DNA from 2 places in the Thermoleptolyngbya sp. M55_K2018_002 genome. Region 2 is predicted to be linked to the other one. Evidence: riboswitches for the same ligand, from Rfam matches in the RefSeq annotation. Region 2 holds a riboswitch; the other holds the start of a gene.
What was found. A riboswitch is a leader RNA that binds a small molecule or an ion and turns the genes downstream of it on or off. The one in region 2 is predicted to bind cobalamin.

Region 1 (4,306 bases), on a different contig from region 2:
TGATCCTGCTGACGGGCCGCCGTGCCGAGATGGGATGGGACGCAGCGGCTGTACCAGGACTAATTCAGGCAGCGCAGTCGCTCAGGGTTTTCTAGTCCCCTTTCTGTCCCCTTGCTTAGCCCCCTTACTGCTGTTTGAGCGAGGCCGCGGGCTGCCCGGTCAGATATCCCTGCTGCTTCAGGAAATTCAGCACCTTGGCGGCGCTCTCTTCGAGGGTTTCTTGATCGGTGCGGCATTCCACTTCCGGATTCAGCGGCGCTTCGTAGGGGTCGTCGATGCCTGTGAACTGCTTGATTTCGCCCGCCCGTGCTTTTTTGTAGAGGCCCTTCACGTCGCGCTCTTCGCACACGCTGAGCGGCGCGTTGACATACACTTCTACGAAATCTCCGATGCGATCGCGCATTTCGTCGCGCACATCCCGATAGGGCGAAATCGCCGACACCAGCACAATCACGCCATTGCGGCTGAGCAGGTGTGCCACAAACCCAATGCGGCGGATGTTTTCGTCCCGGTCTTCTTTGCTAAAGCCTAGCCCCTTGGTGAGATGCTGGCGCACGATGTCGCCGTCCAGCACCTCTACCGCCAAGCCGCAATCGCGCAATTCCTTTTCCACCGCCATGCGAATCGTCGTCTTGCCCGCGCCGCTCAGCCCGGTAAACCAAACTGTGACCCCTCGCTGCTGCATTGCTTTTTGCTCCTCACGATAGAACTAGCACAAGAACCTGCACGCTCTTGGGGGCACCGACGGGCGCAAACCAAGAACGCTCTGGAAAACCAGAAATAAAACTGCCCCCTAGTCTACTTGATCACGTTCTCCACTTGGGTTGGATTTGTATCACTCTCTCCCGGAAAAAACGCTGGCTTTGCAGGCAGCCGCGTCCCACAGTTTTTGCAAAACAAGGCATCCGGGTCATGCACCGACAGGTCGCAATTTGAGCATTGCACGGCAACACGAGTGCCCGTTTTAACCAACTGCTTGATCAAGTCGCCCAACTGCCAGGGAATAAACAAAATTCCGGTCAACAGCATCAAAATAGTGAGCGATCGCCCGCCATCGGTAATCGGCACCACATCCCCCAAGCCCGCCGTTGAAATGGTCGAAATCGAGAAATAAATCGCGTCAAAAAACGTGTTGAATTGCTCCGGGTTGACCGGATGTTCGACCTGATAGATCAGCCCAGAATAGACAAACACGATAGAAAACAGCGTGAACAAAATGCGGGCAACAATGGCGCTGTCTTCCGTCGTGACATAGCCAAACACCGTCCGCCCTTCAAAAAATCGCGCCAGCCGCAAAATCCGAAACCAGCGGAAAATGCGGATAAACCGAATATCCACTGCGCCCAAGAAAAATGGCAAAATCGCCATCAAATCAATCAACCCAAAGAGGCTGAACACAAACTTGAGTCGATCTTCCGCACACCACAGCCGCAGCAAATATTCCAGCGAAAACAGCAGCAGCAGCGCCAAATCCAGCGCCCCCAAAACCGTCCGCCACTCCTCCGACAGCGGATAGGTCTGCGCGACAAAAATCGCCACCGACAGCAGGACCAGCCCGGTAATCAGCAGGTTGAGCGCCTTTCCGGTAGGCGTGTCGATATCTTCGAGGTAAAAGGCGATGCGCTTGCGAAAGGACATTGGGAAAACGCAATTGAAAACGCAATTGAAAACGCACTAAAAAAACGCAATTGAAAACGCAATCCGGGGAAGGACGCGATCCCGCGATCCTCTTATTATCCCCTCATTCCCAATCTGGGACACATTCCAATCCCCCTCTCCCCCATTCCACGACTCCCCGCCTGGGGTAAGATGGCTAGGCACATGTGAACAGCCGCAGGGTGGGAAAGTCCGGTGAGAGTCCGGCGCTGTGCCGCAACTGTGATGGGAGCTGGAGCGTGTTTCATTGGGTGAACATCAAATCATCCAAATCATCCAAAGCTCCCCAGCCAGAACGCCAGCCTGCTGCTTTTTCACTCTAGCTCCCGCGTCGCACGGGAACGGAGTTTTGATTTTTATGACCCTTTCTATTGACCCCGTTTCTTCAAAGTCCAATTTCCCCATTGCTGCAAACTCTGATGCTGCGAACTCTGAGCCGCTAGCGCAGCCGCTGATGTATCCTCTGGAGCCAGAGCAGGGGGCGATCGCCCTCGGAAATTCGCCCCAGATCGATCTTCCCCCGCTACCGATGCAGCGTCCGGTGCTGCTGGTGGGCCACGGCAGCCGCGATGCCGATGGTCGCCAGGGCTTGCTAGATTTTGCAGCGGCGTATCAGGCGTTGGATCTCTCGCGTCCGGTTGTGCCCTGCTTTTTGGAACTGACGGAGCCATCGATTCAGCAGGGCGTAGACGAGTGCGTTGCCAAGGGCTATACCGACCTTTCGGTGCTGCCTGTGCTGCTGTTTGCGGCGCGACACAACAAGTTCGACGTGACCAATGAACTGGATCGCGCCCGCCAGCGCCATCCCCAAGTCACGTTTCACTATGGGCGGCATTTTGGCATTACGCCAGGAATTTTGGATCTGTGGCGATCGCGCCTCGCAGAACTCGACCAGCCGCAGTGGAACCCCCAGGGCATTGCGCGGGAAGACACACTGCTGCTGTTTGTGGGGCGCGGGGCCAGCGATCCCGATGCCAACGGCGATGTCTATAAAATGGCGAGAATTCTCTGGGAAGGCAGCGGCTATCACACCGTCGAAACCTGCTTTATCGGCATTACCCATCCCCGGCTAGAAGAGGGTTTCCGCCGCGCCCGTCTGTATCAGCCCAGGCGAATTATCGTGCTGCCCTACTTTTTGTTTACGGGCGTGCTGGTCAAGAAAATTGCCATGATCACTGCCCAACAGCAAGCCCAGTTTCCCGATATCTCGATGGTCTGCCTACCAGAGATGGGGCTGCACAGGACGCTGTTTTCTGTATTGCGCGATCGCGAAATCGAAACGCAGCTTGGGCAGGTGCAGATGAATTGCGAAATGTGCAAGTTTCGTCTGGCGGCTGTCGGCAATGGCGCAGCCCACGGGCATGACCATGCACACGCACACGCGCATGGACATAATCATGGGCACGATCATGGGCACGATCATGGGCACGATCACGGACACGCGCATGAACATGCCCAAAATCATGCTCAAGATCATGCTCAAGATCATGCACATAGACCCAGCCATCCGCAGGATCACACGCATGACCCTACGCATGACCATGAACCCAGCCACGCCCACGGGCATCCCCACGGCCATACGCATGGGCATCATCATCATGGCGAAATGATCGATCCCTATGCGGAACCGAGCCAGTATCATGAAAAAATCTGGCAAGTTCCCTGAACGAGGGTGAAGCAATGGCAGAACTGGATGGAACAGAGGAGAAGGTGTTTCAGGTGGGCGATCGGGTGCGGGCGATCGCCCTGCCTGCCTATCTCAAAACCGCAGAGCCGATGCCCATGCTGCGTCCACCTGACCTGATTCAGGTTGGTGAAGAAGGCATCGTGCTGGATCGCCGACCGGGTGGGTATTGGGGTGTGAGGTTTGGACGCGGCGCATTTTTATTAGAAGGTCAGCACCTAGAGAAGATAGCAGACTGAGGAGAATGCAGCGATACAAAGCGACATACCATCATGAGTTGCGTAATCTAATAAGTTTGGTAAATCATCATTAATTTTTGGTGACTTCTTATGTTGAGCGGGAACTCTAGTTTGAGTTCACTCAGCTTAGTCCTGTCTCCAAAATGTCATGAAACGACGCAACTTCCTATGGTATTCCTGCCTCTTTGCGGCTGGTTGTGGCGCAAGCTCCACAGCCTCTCGCACAGCTACTGTTCGGCTACCTGAGAGACTGAGATTGGCGATTACAGATGTTCAAGGCATCGATGAATTAAACGAAAAGTACGAGCCATTTCGGACTGCTCTAGAGGAAGTTTTAGAAACTTCTGTTGAGTTTTTTCCTGTAGATGACTTGCTGATGGCCGCTTCTGCATTGCAAGCCAATCAACTGGATTTGGTTTGGGCCGGCCCATCTGAATATGTCACCATCCACGCTCGCACTCAAGCCACACCACTGGTCAGCTTGATTCGCTCCAACTATTACGCAGTCCTGGTGGTTCGTGCCGATAGTGGGATTCAATCCTTGGCGGATCTGAAGGGAAAAACCGTTGATATGTGGAAAGTTGGCTCTACAGCCTCCCATTTGGCTGGCACGAAAATGCTGTTGGATGCAGGATTAACTCCTCAAGTAGACTACAAAGCGGTCATGACTGGGGAAAATGACTTGGAATCACTACGCCTTGGGAAAGTGGATGCCTTTGTCAGTGGA
Region 2 (4,306 bases):
GACATGGCAATGGCAACGGGAATGGAAGCGGAAATAGCGATGCCAACGGGAATGGGAATGGGAATGGCAACGGGATTTATGACAGCCGTAGAAACGACTATGCCCCCAGCAGCGATGTTGAAAATGTGACCCGTGGACGCACAGGCAAACGGGTCAGCGCGACGGCGTTTCTCCTGCGGCAAGCGGAATTAGCCAGCCAGCAGCTAGAGTCGGCGCTGGTCGCGTCCACGACCACCAATCTGGTGTCTGTGCTGCCCTTTTTGCTGATTGGCGGCTTCTTTTCGCTACTGTTCAGCCAGTTGATTCTCACCATTAGCTTTGCGGTGGCGGCTTCCCTGATTGTGGCGTTGACGGTCGTGCCCATGCTAACCTCGCGGCTGCTGGCGGTGCGCTGGTCGAGTCGGGTGGGCGATTCGGCTCCGCTGCGGGCGTTTCGAGCGCGGCTGGCGGATGCAACGCATACCTATGTGCGGGGGCTATCGTGGGTGCTGCGGCATCGGCTGGTGGTGATTGGGCTGGCGATCGCCCTGTTTGGCGGAACCAGCTTTTGGATGGCGGGTCAGTTGCCACAGGAGATTTTGCCCCGTATCAACACCGGACAGGCAAGGCTCAACGCCCAGTTTGCCCCTGGCACGTCTCTAGAAAACAACCGCCGGGTGATGGCAGCGGCCGACCAAGTTTTGCTGCAACAGCCTGAAGTAGAGTACCTCTTTTCTACCGCAGGCGGGTCGCTGTCTGGCAGCAACACCAACGCCAACGCGCTGCGTGGATCTAGCACCATTACCCTAAAGCCAGGAACCAATGTGGCTGAGTTTACTGAGCGGATGACCGCCGAACTGAATCGGCTAAACCTGGTGGGAACGCGCCTGCGGCTGAGTCCAGAATCGGTGCGGGGGCTGATTGTCAACAACTCGCCCGTGCGGGGGGCCGACGAGGACATTTTGCTTCAGGGGAGCGATACCCGCGCCCTACAGCAGGCGGGGCGCGAAGTGCTGGCGGCGCTCGATTCGCAGGCCAGGCAGGCCCGCTATCGCCCTGATGCGGATCAGGCGCAGCCCGAAATCCAGGTGCGTCCCGATTGGGAGCGGGCTTCGCAGTTGGGACTTTCCACCGAAGACATTGGTGACACGATTCAGACCGCCATTACCGGATCGGTTCCGACCCAACTTCAGCGGGGCGATCGCCTGGTGGATATCCGCGTGCAGCTTGCCGACAATGCCATCCAGCGCCCGGCCCAGCTTGCCCAACTGCCCGTCTTTACGAGCGGTAGACAGCTTGTGCGGTTGGCGGATGTCGCTCGGATTGAAGTCGGCGAAGCGCCTGGAGAAATTCAGCGGATCAACCAGCGGCAGATTGTCCAAATTGTGGGCAACCTGGTGGATGGCGCAAACCTCAGCGATGCGATCGCCGAATCGGACGCGATCCTGGCTGGGCTGACGCTGCCCGAAGGCGTGAGCCGCCTGCCCAGCGCCAGTGCCCAAAGCGCTCAGGAAGTGCGTTCATCCCTGATTCTGCTGGGGGGGCTGGCCGCCTTTCTGGTGTTTGTGGTGATGGCGGTGCAATACAACTCGCTGGTCGATCCGCTGGTGATCATGCTGACAGTTCCCCTAGCGCTGGCGGGGGGCATTTTCGGCCTATTCCTGACCCAAACGGCGATCGGTGCGACGGTGATTGTGGGCGCAGTGCTGCTGGTGGGCATTGTGGTCAACAACGCCATCATTTTGGTAGAACTGGCGAATCAAATCCGCGAAGAGCAAGGGTTAGACCACCGCAGCGCCATGCTGCGAGCCGCGCCGCAGCGCCTCCAGCCCATCCTGATGACCACCATTACCACCGTGCTGGGGATGTTTCCGCTGGCGTTGGGCATTGGCGAAGGGTCAGAATTCCTGCGGCCGCTGGGAATTGTCGTGTTTTCTGGTCTGTCGCTGGCGACGCTGCTAACGCTGTTTATCATCCCTAGCTTCTATACGCTGCTGCATGAAGTGCCCTGGGCCAAAGGCGCAACGCTGGGCGCAAAGCGGCTGCGGCAACTCAGCGGATCGACTCGCAAGCAGCCGTTGACCAAGTAGGCAGGGACGCTAGCCCAGCCCCCGGTCTGCCAGGGTTGCAACGATCCGTAATTTTCCGTAATTTTCAGCTTGCAACGACCTGACCCGATTCGAGCTACAATTTCGGGACGAATTCGGGTTGTCTGGAGGATCAGTCCAGGCAGCAGATGTTTGCCATGCGAGGGGCGATCGCCCTGTAGCTTGGCCGTATCTGTGGGGAAAGTCCGGTGTAAATCCGGCGCTGTGCCGCAGCTGTGAATGAGCGGATCGACGAGGGCCTGAGGGCCCATCACAGAACCCGCCTCAAAGTCAGAATGCCCGCCCGATGCCGCCCATTGCAATGCCCGCGATGCACGGGTCGAGGTAAAGATGCAACATTTAGAACGGCCGCAGCCTCCGAAGGCGGAGGTTCACGGGCCTGCGCTTCGTTCGGCGATCGCCCCGCCGCCGACTCCCCTTCCGGCCATGGATTGCGTCGGTACGGTGCTGTCGTCGATCGCCCTTACGCCAACGATTCAGGCCATTCGCCTGCATCTGGATCAGCCAGCCTTCCGGTTTTTGCCGGGGCAGTCGGTCTGGCCCCGATTTCAGCGAGACGGCAAGCAGTTCACCAAGATTTACTCCATCGCGTCGTCGCCCTCGCGCTGCCCAGAGGTGGAATTGTGCGTGTCGCGGGTGGGCTGGAGTTCCGCCTATTTACAAGATTTACCCATCGGTGGGGCGATCGCCCTGCGCGGCCCCTACGGCTTGATGACGCTGGCGCACCTTCCCGACCGACCGCGCCTCTACATTGCTGAAGGCTCTGGGATTGCCCCCCTAAAAAGTCAGATCGACTGGCTCTATGAGCAGGGCTTTGACCAACCTGTGTGGCTGGTGCAGGCAAATCCAGAAACGCCAGACTATTTGCCCTACCAGGCCGATTGGCGATCGCTCTCGCAGCGGTGGCCGACATTTGGCTATTTACCCACCCGTCCAGACCAGATTCGCCAAACCTTGAGCCAGATGCACCTTGACTGGCGAGGCGTGGATGTGGAAATTTGCGCGGTGGGCGATCGCCCGGCCCAGCTTCAGGACGTAGCAGTGCTGCTGGGGGCTAAACTAGACCAGGTACGCTCAGAATCGTTTTACGCCTTTTAAACACCTTTTAACCGCCCTTTTTAGCCGCCTGCGTTTTCCCATGACGACTCCGCCCGGTGACCCCCCTGCATCAAACGCCTCGCTGCCCAACGCCATCGAACCCAGCCCAACGGTTGCGTCTCCAGAGCCATCCGAAGCGCCTGCGGGCGATCGCCCAGACTTGGAAACTCAGCGCAGCGCCAGCTTTTGGAAGACCCAGCGAGAAAATGGGCTGGTTTTGGCGATCGCCCTTGCTCTGGCGCTAGTCATTCGGCTATTTGTGGCAGAACCGAGGTATATCCCGTCTGATTCGATGGTGCCGACGCTGCAAGTGGGCGATCGCCTGGTGGTCGAAAAAATTTCCTATCGGCTGCATCCCCCCAAGCAGGGCGACATCGTGGTATTTGACCCGCCGACCCAGCTTCAGCAGTTGGGTTACACGACCGATCAGGCGTTTATCAAGCGGGTGATTGGTCAACCCGGACAAACGGTGCAGGTTCACCTGGGCAAGGTCTGGATCGACGGAGAACCGCTGACAGAACCCTACATCGCAGAGCCACCAGGCTATGAGATGCGTTCCGTCACCGTGCCATCCGGCCATGTTTTTGTCATGGGCGACAACCGCAACAATAGCAACGACTCCCACGTTTGGGGCTTTTTGCCGGTTGAAAATATTATTGGTCGAGCGATCTTCCGGTTCTATCCAATTGCCCGCTTTGGCAGGCTAGAAACGCCAGATTTCGGCGTGCCCGCCCTCAAAACTGGAGCGCTAAACGAATAGGGAAGCACCCTGCAATACACAGGACTTCCCTTTTTCACTCAGGTTTTGGAGGTGCGTCAGATTACGCCAACCCCCTTGCTGCGATTGTCTTCATCTTCGGTCAACTTGCCATCTTCATCCGTGTCATTGATTTCGGCGAGTTCGGCGGCGCGGGCGGCCGCTTCAGCTTCTTCTTTCGCCTTCAGATCACCCGGCACTTCGTAATACATTTCGGGTTCCACGGCAAAGTTATTGACCAGACCTTCGTTGTCTACCGTATAGCCCGCAGCCGTATCAATGTCGCCTTCAGCGGTCGGCGTTTGTTTGTAGGCATCACCTTCGCGCTCTTTGCGGGCAGCGGTTTCCGCAGGAATGATACCGC

Region 1: it holds a riboswitch for cobalamin, as region 2 does, so the genes downstream of both, IGS51_RS16895 (sirohydrochlorin chelatase) here and IGS51_RS13920 (FAD-binding oxidoreductase) in region 2, are expected to answer to the same signal.

The regions. Positions count from the first base shown of each region.
Region 1 covers NZ_DVEA01000331.1:6,033-10,338, forward strand. Annotated here, with positions in the region: gene IGS51_RS16880 (DUF1818 family protein) at 1-95, shown strand, start outside; gene cysC (adenylyl-sulfate kinase) at 125-685, opposite strand; gene IGS51_RS16890 (ion transporter) at 799-1,638, opposite strand; cobalamin riboswitch at 1,799-1,978, shown strand; gene IGS51_RS16895 (sirohydrochlorin chelatase) at 2,186-3,322, shown strand; gene sipA (regulatory protein SipA) at 3,337-3,579, shown strand; gene IGS51_RS16905 (PhnD/SsuA/transferrin family substrate-binding protein) at 3,836-4,306, shown strand, end outside.
Region 2 covers NZ_DVEA01000271.1:6,622-10,927, reverse strand. Annotated here, with positions in the region: gene IGS51_RS13925 (efflux RND transporter permease subunit) at 1-2,069, shown strand, start outside; cobalamin riboswitch at 2,215-2,389, shown strand; gene IGS51_RS13920 (FAD-binding oxidoreductase) at 2,418-3,185, shown strand; gene lepB (signal peptidase I) at 3,226-3,945, shown strand; gene IGS51_RS13910 (hypothetical protein) at 4,002-4,306, opposite strand, start outside.